Regions from separate parts of the Flavobacterium sp. 120 genome, predicted to be linked through region 3. Evidence: riboswitches for the same ligand, from Rfam matches in the RefSeq annotation. Region 3 holds a riboswitch; each other region holds the start of a gene.
What was found. Region 3 has a riboswitch for S-adenosylmethionine ahead of C8C87_RS08330 (SusC/RagA family TonB-linked outer membrane protein). Riboswitches for the same ligand answer to the same signal wherever they lie in the genome.
Positions count from the first base shown of each region.

Region 1: it holds a riboswitch for S-adenosylmethionine, as region 3 does, so the genes downstream of both, C8C87_RS01475 (alpha/beta fold hydrolase) here and C8C87_RS08330 (SusC/RagA family TonB-linked outer membrane protein) in region 3, are expected to answer to the same signal.
Region 2: it holds a riboswitch for S-adenosylmethionine, as region 3 does, so the genes downstream of both, C8C87_RS06840 (Na+/H+ antiporter NhaC family protein) here and C8C87_RS08330 (SusC/RagA family TonB-linked outer membrane protein) in region 3, are expected to answer to the same signal.

Region 1 is NZ_RBKZ01000001.1:365,106-370,240, reverse strand. Features, by position in the region: gene thrA (bifunctional aspartate kinase/homoserine dehydrogenase I) at 1-1,847, opposite strand, end outside; gene C8C87_RS01475 (alpha/beta fold hydrolase) at 1,867-2,829, opposite strand; SAM riboswitch class I at 2,908-3,045, opposite strand; gene C8C87_RS01470 (hypothetical protein) at 3,277-3,486, opposite strand; gene metK (methionine adenosyltransferase) at 4,247-5,135, shown strand, end outside.
Region 2 is NZ_RBKZ01000001.1:1,592,271-1,597,405, forward strand. Features, by position in the region: gene fabG (3-oxoacyl-[acyl-carrier-protein] reductase) at 1-142, opposite strand, end outside; gene C8C87_RS06840 (Na+/H+ antiporter NhaC family protein) at 326-1,648, opposite strand; SAM-I-IV-variant riboswitch at 1,703-1,799, opposite strand; gene C8C87_RS06845 (hypothetical protein) at 1,927-2,349, opposite strand; gene sucD (succinate--CoA ligase subunit alpha) at 2,565-3,437, opposite strand; gene C8C87_RS06855 (hypothetical protein) at 3,532-3,894, opposite strand; gene C8C87_RS06860 (UDP-3-O-(3-hydroxymyristoyl)glucosamine N-acyltransferase) at 3,896-4,825, opposite strand; gene efp (elongation factor P) at 4,895-5,135, opposite strand, start outside.
Region 3 is NZ_RBKZ01000001.1:1,928,183-1,933,317, reverse strand. Features, by position in the region: gene C8C87_RS08340 (VCBS repeat-containing protein) at 1-190, shown strand, start outside; gene C8C87_RS08335 (vanadium-dependent haloperoxidase) at 202-1,539, shown strand; SAM riboswitch class I at 2,204-2,303, shown strand; gene C8C87_RS08330 (SusC/RagA family TonB-linked outer membrane protein) at 2,552-5,135, shown strand, end outside.

The DNA of each region.
Region 1 (5,135 bases), 1.6 Mb from region 3:
TTAATCTTCGTGATGTTTTCACCAGAAAGATGCAATAATTTAATTGTATCAATCAACGGTAATCCCGCACCAACATTGGTTTCATAAAGATAACTCTTTTGATTATCCGCTAATACTTTTCGCAATTTTTTATAAAAACTATAACTCAACGTATTGGCCACTTTATTAGAAGAAATCAAATCGAAACTGTTCTCTGCCAAAGGAATGTAATTCTCAACAAATGTGGCACTTGCGGTGTTATCAATCGCAATCAAATTCTCCAAATGATGCTCATTTGCGTAAGCAATTACATCGTCAATAGTATAAGAAAAGCCATTGTTTTGAATCTCGTTTTTCCAATTTGGAGTAACGCCATTTTTATTTAAAAGTACATTACTTGAATTGGCAATAGCAAAAACATTCAGTTTGATGTCTTTCCTTTTTTCGATGGTTGCTGCCGATTCCAATATTTGGTTAATCAACGTTCCACCTACTAATCCATGTCCGAAAATAGCGATATTGATTTTCTTTGAAACTCCAAAAATCTCTCCATGAATTACGTTTAAGGCTTTGTTCAGTTGCGATTTTTTCACAACCAAACTCACGTTTTTACCGGTAACGGTATTATTGAAAAGAATCGGGACAATTTTATTTTTTATCAAAGCCGTATATGGCTTGTGAAACGTGCTCAAATCCTGTCCAATGATAGAAATTACCGAAACATTATCGGTTACCGTAATTTTATTCACATCTTTTGAATAGAAATCATTTTCGAATTCTTTTTCTAATTCAATCATTGCTTTAGTCGCTTTATCAGCGGCAACGACCAAACCAATTCCTCTTTCTGAAGAACCTTGAGAAATGATGCTTACGCTGATATCATTGTCTCCCATCACTCTAAAAATACGGGCATCAACGCCAGTTTTTCCCAGCAATCCTCTTCCTTCCAGATTAACTAATGATACATTTTCAAGTACCGAAAGTGTTTTAATTCCTTCTTTATTAGAATTGGATGTGATTAATGTTCCTTTATTTTCGTGGTTGAATGTGTTCAAAATACGAAGTGGAATGTTTTTTTCCAACAAAGGAATAATGGTTTTTGCATGAAGAATTGTTGCTCCAAAATTAGCCAACTCATTCGCCTCGTTAAAAGTCAAATGGTCGATTTTCTTAGCATCAAGCACCAATTCAGGATTTGCGGTATAAATTCCGTCAACGTGTGTATAATTCTGTAATTCGTCAGCATTTAAGTAATTCGCAATCAGTGAAGCAGTGTAATTACTACCGTTTCTTCCTAAAGTGGTCGTGTCATTATTATTATTAGAACCAATGAAACCGGTAACAATATTCACGGTAGTTCCGTTATTTTGTTTGAAATAGTTGATGACATTTTTCTTCGAAATTTGTTCCAAAGGTTGTGCATCACCAAATTTCGAATCTGTTTTTATCAATTCGCGAGTATCCGCAAAACGAGCATTTATTCCATTTTCAACTAAAATAGCCGTCAGTAATTTTGCAGAAAGCAGCTCCCCTTTTGATAAAATCTGGTCTTTAATTTTATTGCTGTAATCACCAATTAAGCTTACGCCTTCGAATAATTTTTCTAAGACATTGAATTCCTCAGATAAATCTACCTCTTGGTAATCGTCTTGTTGGTATTTTTTAAAGTCCTCAAAAAAGGGTTTGTAATCTCCGTTTTTAGAAGCAATACCTAAAATTTCTTCTAATTCATCTGTAGCATTTCCACGTGCCGATACTACAATTGCAATTTCTTCTCCTTGATTTACTTTATCGGTAATAATTGCAACTACTTTATTTATTCCGTCGCCATTCGATAAAGATTTACCTCCAAATTTTAATATTTTCATTGTGTTGTGTTTTTTTGGCTTAGAATATATCCTGAAGCAAATTGTGTAATTGTTTGTATTCTATCAAAAAAGCGTCGTGTCCGTGAATGGAAACGATTTCCTGATAGGTGACATTATTTTTATATTTTTTTAATTCCTCGTAAGTCGCTTTATTTTCATTTGCCGTAAAAAACAAGTCAGAATTGATTCCGATGATATGAATATCAGCTTCAATTTTTGACGTTATTTCTTCAAATGAATTGCTGTTTCTGGTAATATCTATCGTTTTCAACAATTGATTCATCATTTTATAAGACGAAATTTGAAACCGTTTTTGAAGTTTTTTACCGTGATGATCCAGCCAACTTTCAACATTGAAAATGGCTAATTCCTCATTAGTGGTTCTCTGAAATTTTGCAGTAAAAGATTCTGGAGTTCGGTAGCAAAGCATGGCATGAATTCGAGCGTCTTCAATAGGTTTTGAAGAATTCTTTAGAATTTGCTCCTGCAAAAAGCAATTGGCAATTAACCAGTCTGTCGATTTCCAATCGGTTGCGATAGGAATTAAATGTTGCGTGATTTTTGGTTCTAAAGCAACCAATTCCCAAGCAATTCCTCCGCCAACAGAACCGCCAATAATAGCATAAAGCTGTTTGATTTTAAGAAAATGAATGCCTTCAATAAAAATTCTGGCAATATCTCTGGTAGTAAAATCCGAATAATTTTCAATAACGGCATCATCAAAGCCATTTCCCGGAACATTAAAAGCCAGTATTGTATATGTATTGGTATCGATAGTTTTGTGCGCACCAATTAAATCATTCCACCAACCTTTTTCTCCCACAACTTGGGAATTTCCAGTCAATGCATGATTTACCAAAACGATTGGAGCGGTATGTAAAGCCGGTCCAAAAACTTGAAAACTTAAGTTTAAGGTAGGATAAAAAGCCCCACTTTCGGTGGTGAAATTTTGTACGGTAATAGATGTTGGTTTATTTTCCAATTTCAAATCTTTTATGATTTTTGATTTGTGTCTGGAAATATTAGAAAGAAAGCTAGAAGTGAACTAGAAGAATTCTTTGTGTTATCTTTCCTTTAGATTCTGAAATATCCCGAGGATTCGGGACAGAATAAAGGTAGAATGCAGCACCTTCTTCGATAAATCGAAGGGTTGCTAAGGCTTCATCGGGTCTAATCCCTCTGCCTTTCTTTATAACATTTCAATACGTTTTTGAACTTAAAGGCACAAATTAACTACTATTTTTTTAAACAACCAAATTTTTATCAAATTGGTTCTAATTGATTTATTGCAAATTGACTTGAAAAAATCGCACGCATAATTATTATCCCGACGAAAGAGAAAACACCATATTAGGGTTTTATCTTTCGTCGAAATCATAATTTGAGATTTACCATCAAAGATTCAAAAGCTAAAACAACCATCACTTTTTTAAATAAAAAGTTCTTCATTTTCTTTTGAATACATTTGGAACAGCAATGAACTCGGCACTATTTTTTGTGCCAAAGGATCATTTTTTGAAATTTCAAATCTTGGATTAGTCAATTCATTTTTTGAATCGATTTCCTTTTTAGTTTTGGTTCTAAAACTAAAGCTTTTTAGTAACCGAAATGCCTTTGGGAAATGTTTTGATGTGCTCATAATCTTTTAATTTATGATGTTAGTTTTGTTTTAAATTATTTTTGAATTCTGAAATTCTCTATGCTTATTAACTAATCTGAATAAAAAAACCCTTTTAGATGCGTATCCAAAAGGGTTTTTTAAGTTGTGTTATAACTTATACTTTTGGAATCAACAGACACGAACGCACATAATGGCATTGGCGCAAATCATATTTTTGACTTTAAAATTATTTGTATTCTGGATTTTCAGGTTATTCATTCTATGATTAATATTGTTTTATTTTCAGCTAAATAGAGTTCAAAAAAAAAGCCTCCCATTTTTTTGGGAGGCTTTTGCTATATAAATTTGAATTTAAATTTAAGCAATACACGACCCACAGGACTTTTCCTGAATGGCTTTTGACATATTACACACATTAAATTTCATGTTTCTTTTTTTGTTGTAACAAATATGCTAACTATTTCTGAATTTTCCAAATAAGTTTTAAAAAAAATACAAAGAAAAACGAACCCAAGATTCCGTTTTGTATTTATATAAGTAGATGAAAAGATTTATGAGCAAAAAAAAGTTAAGATTAATTTGCAATTCAAAATGGTTTCATACATTTGCACCCGAATACAAGAGGAAAAATTTGAACTGATTGCAACCTCTTCATAATGAAATCAATTCATTATGGATACTGAAAATTTTTCAGTAGAAAAAATGCTAAAGCAGAAACTCTTCTTTAGTCCTTTTCAGCAATTATTTTTTCTCGCTTAATTTTAAAATAATAATTATTATGGCCTATTTATTTACGTCAGAATCTGTAAGCGAAGGACATCCAGACAAAATTGCAGATCAAATTTCGGATGCATTAATTGATAATTTTTTGGCATTTGATGCTGACTCAAAAGTAGCTTGCGAAACTTTAGTAACTACTGGCCAGGTAATTTTGGCTGGTGAAGTAAAATCAAATACATATTTAGACGTGCAACAAATCGCTCGTGATGTAATCAAGAAAATTGGTTACACAAAAAGCGAATACATGTTTGAAGCTAATTCTTGTGGAATTCTTTCTGCTATTCACGAACAATCTGCTGACATCAATCAAGGTGTTGACAGAAAAAATCCAGAAGAGCAAGGCGCTGGTGACCAAGGAATGATGTTTGGTTATGCTACTAATGAAACGGAAAATTATATGCCATTGGCACTTGATTTATCTCATAAATTATTGCAGGAATTGGCTATTTTAAGACGTGAAAATAACGAAATTACGTATTTGCGTCCGGATGCTAAATCTCAAGTAACTTTAGAATACAGCGATGACAATAAGCCAACTCGTATTGATGCTATTGTAATCTCAACACAACATGATGATTTTGACGAAGAAGCTACAATGCTTGCAAAAATCAAAAAAGACATCGTTGAAATATTGATTCCAAGGATTATTGCAAAAAATCCAACACATGCACATTTATTCAATGATGCAATCCAATACCATATTAATCCAACCGGGAAATTCGTAATTGGAGGACCACACGGAGATACTGGATTGACAGGAAGAAAAATCATTGTGGATACCTACGGTGGAAAAGGTGCTCACGGTGGTGGTGCATTCTCTGGAAAAGACCCAAGTAAAGTAGACAGAAGTGCCGCTTATGCTACGCGTCATATCGCTAAAAACTTAG
Region 2 (5,135 bases), 340 kb from region 3:
CAAGAGCCAAAGCTGATTCCACTGACGAACTGTATGTAAATGCAACATTTGCACCATGTTTTGCAAAAACTTCAGCAATTCCTTTTCCAATTCCGCGGCTTGCACCTGTAATTATGGCAACTTTTCCTTCTAGTAATTTCATATTCAAAAATTAGTTTAAATTTTATTTGAAGCTAATCCTGCTATCCGCTTCAATCTTTTATGAACACTAACGTTCACATAAAAGGATTTTCACTACTATCAGGGCTATCTTACACCCGTCAAATATATAATAATTCCCTTTTTAAAAAAAATTCAAAAGCAATTACAATCAAAAATTCAATTCTTAAATTTTAAAGAATCGCTTTGTCCATTTGTCCCAAAACGAAATATAAATAGCCACCAATGTGAAAATTAGTAAAAATAAATGGTACCAAGCATTACTAATTAAGTCAAAGAAATCTAATTTTCCATTAGCGTAGCTCAATATAAGCAATACTTGAGCGCCATACGGTAAAACTCCTTGAATTATACACGAAAAAATATCCAGAATTGCAGCCGTTTTTCTAGGATTCAATTCATATTCATCATTAATTTCTTTGGCAATAGGTCCTGTAATTACAATAGAAACCGTGTTGTTCGCTATTGCTAAATTAGCAAAACCCACTAAAGCACCAATTCCCGCTTGAGCTGATTTTTTACTTTTAATTCTTTTTTTAATTTGAACTAATAAATACGTTATTCCACCCGCTTTATCTACCATAGCTGCTAAACCTCCAGTAAGCATTGATAATAAGAAAATATCAGTCATACTGGTAAAGCCTTCATATATCTTTTGAGTGAACTCCATTAACGTAAACGAACCACTAAAATAACCTATGATTCCTGCCAATAAAGTTCCAATAAGTAATGTTGAAAATACATTAACACCTACTACCGCCAATACTATTACTAATATATAAGGTACAATTGCAATCCAGGAAAAATCATTTTTTGCAATGGCAACAGTCACAATATCCGAGTTTAAATCAAGATAAAAGAAAACCATAATAGTCAAAATTGCAGCAGGAAAGGCAATAAATAAGTTAATCTTGAACTTGTCCTTTAGATCACATCCCAATGACTGCGTTGCTGCGATGGTAGTATCAGAAATCATCGAAAGATTATCTCCTAACATAGAGCCACCTAATAAAGCGCCTGAAATTAAAGGTAATGAAGCACCGCTTTTATCAGCTAATGCGACAGCTATCGGGCCAATAGCTACAATTGCACCCACTGATGTTCCTGTAGCAGTTGATAAAAAAGAAGCAATCAAGAAAATTCCTAAAGGAAAATAAGCAACATCAATAGTATTTATTCCAAGATTCACGACAGCATCAACTCCACCCATCGCTTTACTTACTACTGCGAAGGCTCCTGCTAGCAAATAAATTAAACACATGGTCATGATTTTACTTTCACCACATCCTGCAATCAATGTAGCAACTTTTTCATCAGTAGTGGATTTGAAAAGTAAAAAGGCTGCTATGATACCAACTACAACTGCCACTGGCGATGGAAAAGCATAAAAATCATTCAGAACAATTCCTGCTCCTAAAAAAGTAAAAATAAAAACCAATAAAGGAATCAAGGCAAAGGCATTTCCTTTTTCTTTTGAAAATAAAGTCATAAAAAAAATTTAAAATTAAAAATTATGACGAAAAACAAAGCTAAATATGGGAATGTAAACAACATTTTTTCCAAAGGATTTGGCTTATCGTTTTAGCACCTTGCTTGTTGTTGCAGGTTGCTATCCTATTGAAGGATTCGTGATAACGGGTGCAAAAGTAATTAATTATTTATGAAATTAGCCTAATTTTATTCCAAAAAAAGATAATTCAAAAAAAAGCGCCACATAAAAATGTAGCGCGATTATAATTAAGATGTTGAAAGGCAGACTTTAAATAATTAAAAAGCTACATTCCATTTTGGCAGTCTTCCATTTTCGTCAAGGAAGTTTTGTAAAACTTGTCCTTCTACAAATGTTGGAATCACTTTAGTTTTATCGTTGAATGTCTCATACCAAACCACTTCTAGTGTACTGATGTCTTCAATTTTCATTTGTGCAGGCCAAGAATATTTTCTTCCAGTTTTAGCAAATTGGTGTCCTTCAACAATTTTGTCTTTTAAACCACCATTTTTAATTTTCAAAGTTCCGTTATTTTGAACAGTTCCAGTAGAACCAACCATAATTAACTCTTTTTCATCTCCTACTGAATACACTAAAAATACTCCAGATCCTTCTGATGCATTGCAAACTTCTGCTAAACTATCTTCTGTAGTAAATGAAAACTGATTGCTAACTTTGAATTTTTTTAACTCTTTGTACATATTATTTTATTTTTATTTGAACTGGCTTCGACAAAAAAATACCCCACAAAATCGTGAGGCCCATTAGAAACCATTCGTTTATGTTTGTTCTTATTAGGATTACATCTTAAAAACAGATGCATTTAATAAAGTGCAAAGATATTTCTTTAATTCAATTTATAATAAAAAAGCCCCACAAATTGTGAGGCTTTTAAAATATTTAATTAGAGTTTAGATTAACCTAAAACTTCTTTTACTTTTTTACCAATTTCAGCTGGAGAATCTACCACGTGAATTCCACATTCTCTCATGATTTGTTTTTTAGCTTCAGCAGTATCGTCAGATCCACCAACGATAGCACCTGCATGTCCCATTGTACGTCCTGGAGGAGCAGTAACTCCTGCAATGAAACCTACAACTGGCTTACGGTTACCATCCGCTTTGATCCAATGAGCAGCATCAGCTTCTAATTGTCCACCTATTTCACCTATCATTACGATACATTCTGTTTCTGGGTCATTCATCAATAATTCAACTGCTTCTTTTGTAGTTGTTCCAATGATTGGGTCTCCACCAATACCAATTGCAGTAGTGATTCCTAATCCTTGTTTTACTACTTGGTCAGCTGCTTCGTAGGTTAATGTTCCAGATTTAGAAACAATACCAACAGTTCCTTTTTTGAAAACAAAACCTGGCATAATACCAACTTTTGCTTCACCCGGAGTGATAATTCCAGGGCAGTTTGGACCGATTAATCTTGCGTTTCTTTCTTTAACATAACCATTTGCTTTTATCATGTCAGCAACAGGAATTCCTTCAGTAATTGCAATAATTACTTTAATTCCAGCATCTGCAGCTTCCATAATTGCATCTGCAGCAAAAGCCGGCGGTACAAAAATGATAGTTGTATCAGCTCCTGCTTGTTCTACAGCATCTTTTACAGTATTGAAAACTGGTCTGTCTAAGTGAGTAGTTCCCCCTTTTCCTGGAGTTACACCACCAACAACGTTAGTACCGTACTCAATCATTTGAGAAGCATGGAAAGTTCCTTCGCTTCCTGTAAAACCTTGAACAATTATTTTGGAATCTTTATTAACTAAAACACTCATGATATATTTTTTATGTAGTTTTTAAAATTGTTATGCAAAAGTATAAAATAGTAATCAGTAATCAGTATTCAGTATTCAGTTTTTTGACACTAAATTATGATAATTGACTCATTTGATACCCTCGAAATAGTTTATTGTCTTTTATTTGCCAAATAACCATAAAATGCGCCAATAACATTTCTTCTCTAGGATTCTCAATCGTTTTCACAAAATGAGAATAACGCACCGAAATGGTATCATTTTCACTTACAATATGGCTAATTCTAACCTTTGAACGAACGTAGGCTTTACTCAAATCATTAGACAGACTCAATAAAGAATTATAATCCAATTGAACCAATCCCTTACTGCTGTTCCATTCAACGATAACTTCAGGATGCAAAAAATCTTTTATGACTTCGCTGTCAATTAGCGCATCTGATTTGTAAAATTTCTGAACGATTTCTTTAGCAGACATATTACTTTAGTTTATTAAGAATTTCTGGTATCTTCTTGATATTAGCCAGTTGTTTCAATTTTTCTCTTGATTCTTCTATTGGTGTACCAAAATAGGACTTTCCTCCTTCTACTGATTTTGTAACTCCGGTTTGACCAAGAATAACTGCCTTCGCTCCTATTGTTATTCCGCTTGTGGTTCCTACTTGTCCCCAAATAGTAACTTCGTCTTCAATAATGACACAACCCGCAATTCCAGTTTGTGAAGCAATTAAACATTTTTTTCCAATAACGGTATCATGGCCAACATGTACTTGATTATCAATTTTTGTGCCTTCGCCAATAGTAGTATCGCCAGTAACACCTTTGTCAATAGTACAAAGCGCTCCTATTCCCACATTATCTTTGATAACTACTCTTCCACCGGAAAGTAATTGATCATATCCTTCAGGACGTTTTTTATAATAAAACGCATCAGCACCAAGAACAGTTCCTGCATGAATCATTACATTATCGCCTATTACGGTATAATCATAAATGGAAACATTAGAATGAATCAAACAATTCTTTCCAATAACCACATGATTTCCAATAAACGTATTAGGCTGTATTACAGTTCCTTCTCCTATTGAAGCTGAAGCAGCTATTGAAACATTCGAAAACTGAAAAGGCTTGAAATAGTTTGTTAATTTATTAAAATCCCTAAAAGGATCTTCAGAAATCAACAATGCTTTTCCATCTGGACAAGCTACATTTTTATTGATTAAAACAACAGTCGCTGCAGAGTTTAATGCCTTGTCATAATACTTAGGATGATCCACAAAAACAATATCTCCAGATTCAACAACATGTATTTCATTCATTCCTGTCACTGGAAAATCCTTATCACCAACATATTCACAGCCGATGATACTTGCAATTGCTTCTAAAGTGTAAACTTTTTGGAATTTCATTTATTTAGTATTCAGTGTTCAGCAATCAGTGTCCAGTAAATCTGATTACTGAACACTGATTACTGTAAACTATTCTTTAACTCGTTCCATGTAAGAACCTGATGCAGTATCAATTTTAATTTTATCTCCTTCATTAATAAACAAAGGGACATTTACAGATGCACCAGTTTCAACAGTTGCTGATTTTGTTGCATTTGTAGCAGTATTTCCTTTAATTCCTGGCTCAGCGTATGTTACTTCAAGAATAACTGAAGCTGGCATATCTACTGAAAGCGGTAAATCAGTCTCAGTATTGATGCTTACCATTACA
Region 3 (5,135 bases):
CAAGATAGACGCTAATTATGGTGTTTTATTGACTGGAGACGGAAAAGGAAATTTCAATTATAATCCACAGTTAAGTTCAGGTTTGAATGTTAACGGATGCGTAAAGGATATTATTTCTTTACCCTATAAAGGTAAAAAAAGAGTTCTTTTTTCTGTAAATAACCAGCGTCCTGCGGTATATAATTATTAATACAAATCCCTATGAGAAAAATCTATATCGTTCTATTTGTCATTTTTACAGGGAGTATATTATATTCCCAAAATTCAGCGCAATTCACTTCAAAAGACTATGTTTCTTCTTTAAAAAAAGTAACCGATTTGATGGTCAATGATGTTGCGTCACCGGTAGCAGCAGCAAGGTATTATGCTTATGTTACTCTTGCTTCAAATGAAGTGACGTCATTGTTTCAAGTACCTGCAAATTCTTTTTCTAAATCGCTCCGACACTATCAAAAACTGCAAGTTTCAGATACGCTAATTGCCAAAAGTAATGCTTCTTTTGCCACCATATTTACCGTTTTTAAAATGGCGGAAAAATTGTTGCCATCGGGTTCTAAGTTCGCTATCGATGCCGATTCTTTAACGCATTTGGCCATAAAAAAAGGAATTCCTAAAGCTCAGGTCGAAAATACCTCTAAGTTGGTTCAAATTGCAGTCAATCAAATGATGCAGTATGTAAAAGCTGATGGTTTCATTAAGCTCAGCAGTTATAAAAAATACACTCCTTTAGTCGGAGATGGTCATTGGCAACCTACAGCTCCCGGATACATGCAGGCTTTGGAGCCACAATGGTATCGAGTGAGAACCTTTTTACTAGATTCGTCACAGCAATTTAAGCCAAAAGCACCCGCTGCTTTTGATATTAACAAGACGTCTTCTTTTTACAAACAAATGTTTGAGGTTTATACCATTGTAAACCAGTTGACAAAAAAAGAAAAAGCAATTGCCAGTTTTTGGGATTGTAACCCTTTTACTTTACAGCAGATTGGGCATGTTGAATTTGGTTTGAAAAAGATTTCTCCCGGAGGACACTGGATAGGAATTACCGGTATTGCTTGTTTAAAAAAGGAAACCACTTTACAACAAACTGTTTTTATTCATACAGCGGTTGCTTTAACGTTGTCTGATGCATTTATTTCTTGTTGGGATGAAAAGTATAGAAGTAATAGAATAAGGCCCGAAACAGCAATCAATAAATGGATTGATATTCGATGGCGATCATTATTGCAAACGCCTCCTTTTCCCGAATATACTTCTGGGCACAGCGTAATCTCAACTGCTGCCGCTACAATACTCACTCAAATTTTAGGTGATAATTTTTCTTTTACAGACAAAACTGAGATTGAATTTGGTTTACCTGAACGAAAATTCAAATCCTTTTTGCAAGCATCACAAGAAGCTGCCATTTCCAGATTATATGGAGGAATTCATTACAGGGATGCTATTGAAAACGGCGTTTTACAGGGAGAACAAATAGGGAACTACATTGGTCAAAAAATATTAAAATCCAATGATGGGAGTTTTACCTTTAAAAATTAATTAGTATACTATTTATATCCTTTGTCAAAATCAAATTATAGATTAGATTTCATTTTGGCTTGATGGATATAGTAGGGATTTTATAAAGCATAAAAAAACGCAACACCTTTATTTATTGGGTATTGCGTTATTTTTTTATTTAAATTTGTGACCTCTACGGGACAAATTTCTATAAATTTTATGGAAGATTTAAAGAAATTGGCTTACTACATTTAGTAGCTGTCTTTCATTGGCTTTATGAATTTGGTTTGGATGTCCTGTTGGGGATTGATGGAAAAATTATAAAAACTAAATTGGTATATGGCAGTAAATTAATTTTTAGAGAAAATACGAAACTTGAAATTTTTGAATACATCGAAATTTGTACAATAAAAAAAGAAGGAATTCGGCTTTGAACAATAAACAATTGAAGAATTTAATAAACTAACTAATTACAAAAAAAATGATTGAATTATTTATTAATTTGTTCTTTTTAATGATAAGAATGAATTTTCTTCATAAAATCAACATTACTTAAATTTCTTTACAATTAATAAGTTTTTGTTATACAGTTAATTATGGATAATTTTATTTTGTAAATAAATAATTTTAAAAAATAATTTTAAATTCTACTAATTATATAGAATTAATATATATATATTTGTCGGGTAGAAAATTTCTACATGACTTATCCAGAAAGACTGAGGGAGTAGGCCCTGTGATGTCTTAGCAACCTGTTGCCAAATAAGGTGCTAAATCCTTCCGCTTCGGTGGACAGATAAGAAAGATTTCATAAAATCTGAATAAGCTCATTAGTATTAAAATCTTTTATAATTAAAAATGAAAACTGAGCTAGAATTACATGTCAATTCCGAACAAATTAAAATGCCCTCAAAAGAAAAACATTCCAAAGTTTTCCGAATGCAAAGTCGTTAGTCTTTTTTAAACCAATTCCTGTTTATCAGCATTATTGATAGGCCATTTCGACATCGGCCCGGGAATATTTATGTCCAATTTTTTAAAACCAAACTCAATGAAAAAAATCTTACTTGTATTAATTTTTATGTTCAGTATACTTCCTGGAATACTGAGCGCACAGGAACGAACGATCAGCGGTACCGTCACAGGTTCTGATAACGGCGAGCCTTTACCGGGAGCTACAATTATTGCTGCAGAAAGCGGAAAATCTGTAGTTACAGATGTTAATGGAAAATTTTCATTATCCATTACAAAACAAGACAAGTTAGTGTCTGTCAATTATATTGGATACGAAACGCTCGAAAAAAATGCAGGTTCGTCTTTTAATGATATTAAACTGGTTCCTTCCAATACTACTTTAAAAGAAGTACTTGTCGTAGGTTATGGTACGCAAAGTAAAAAAGAATTTACCGGTGCCGCTACAAGAGTAACATCTAAAACAATTAAGGATATTCCTGTGCAGAGTTTTCAGCAGGCGTTAATTGGTAAGGCCTCAGGAGTGAATGTTTCTACTCCGAGCGGAGTTTTAAATGATACTCCGGTAATTAGAATTCGCGGGGTAAATTCCATTTCATTAAGTACAGCTCCTTTAGTGGTTATTGACGGAATTCCGGTTAATTCCGGAGATGTATCCACAACAAGTGCTGTTGCAAATAATCCGCTTGCAGATATCAATCCTTCAGATATTGAATCGATTGATATTTTAAAAGATGCCGCTTCAACTTCTATTTACGGTTCGCGTGCTGCGGGAGGAGTTATTTTGGTCACGACTAAAAAAGGAAAAGCAGGAAAAGCAAAAGTAACCTACGACACTTGGGTTGGAATTACAAGAGCTACCAGACTGCCTAATCTACTAAACAGTACACAATTTGAAACTATAAAAAATGAAGCTGTTTTAAACAGTAAAATATTAAGCGGGAACGAAAATAATACTGCTGTAGCATCGGCACTTTTCTTTCCGTCTTTTAAAGCTGATGGTTCAAGAGTGGACACCAATTGGCAGGATCAGGTATATCGTGATGCTGTTTCTCAAAATCATAATATTAGTGTTTCAGGAGGAACAGACAAAACAAGATATTTTTTCTCAACCAATTATTCCAAACAGGAAGGAATTACAAAAGACAATAATTTCGAAAGAAAAGGAGCAAGATTCAACATTGATCACGATGTAAACAGCTGGTTAAAATTAGGCGGTAATCTTTCGTATAACAATACTTTCAATCAATCTCAAAGTACAGGTTCATTAAGTGGCAGCGGATTGCTGTTAATTGGTGCGGCGCGTCTGGCTCTGGTACTGGCTCCAAACGTTTCTCCTTATAAAGAAGACGGTTCTTATAATTTAAGTTCAACAGGAACAGCAAGTCCAGGCAACAACTTATTTACCAATACGTTATGGCATCCTGGAGCTTTGTTTGAAAACAGTAAATACACCAGTTCTAACGATCATTTTGTTGGGAATGTACACGCAACAATTAACTTTTTTGAAGGTTTTAAATTCGACAGTAATTACGGAATCGACAGATTAAGAGCAGAGAATATTACCTATTTAAGTCCAAATTTAGGATCTTCGGCATTTGCTACAGGAGGTTCTGCAACTAATATCTCAGCTTTAAGAAACAATTACAATTTTACGAATAGTTTCTCTTTTGACAAACGTTTTGGAGAAAATCATCACATTGCAGCATTGGCAGGATATGATGTTCAGAAATTCGAAAACTCTTCCTGGGGAGCGAATCAAACCAACGTTTCAGATCCTTTCTTTGAAAATTATCAGGGAACTTGGGGAACGATCAGGTCATCCGGCAACAGTTTGTCAGAAAGACTTTTTCTTTCTTCTTTCTTCAGATTATCTTATGATTACGGCGGAAAATATTTCATTACAGGAAATTTCAGAAAAGACGGAAATTCTGCATTGGGTGTTAGCAGCAAATACGGAAATTTTGGAGGTTTATCTGCTGGATGGCTGGTAAGTGAAGAATCTTTCTTTAAAAACAGTAAAATTACAGATTACATAAGTTCACTTAAATTAAAAGGAAGTTGGGGAAGAGTGGGTAACGGAAATCTTTCATCAGCGTATGCCTCACAAAATTTATATGGTGCTTCAATTTACGGGACAGCTGCAACCTGGGCAATTTCTCAGGCAGGAAACCAGGATTTAGGATGGGAAACCAGTGATCAGACGAATATTGGTCTTGAAGCAGGTTTCTTTAAAGACAGACTGCAATTGACCGCTGATTATTTCAATAATGATGTAAACGGATTGATTTTAAGTACCCCTCAAGCGCCTTCAAAAGGAATTCCCGGAGATGCTATTCTTTCTAATGTTGGTTCAATGTACAATAGAGGTATCGAATTGGGATTGAGTGCGACAATAGCAAATTCAGAAGATTTTCAATGGAAAGCTTCCTTCAATTACACCCACGTAAAGAATAAAGTTACGGCTCTTGCCGAAGGAAACACAGATATTATTGGGTATACACAGGTTACGACAGAAGCGAACAATATTACAAGAGTAGGTTATTCTGCCGGAAGTCTCTACGGAGCCGTTACCGACGGTGTAAACCCGGATAACGGACGCCGAATTTTCATCAATAAAAATGGAGAAAAAGTACAATATAGTGCTGCAGTTCCGTCAGGAC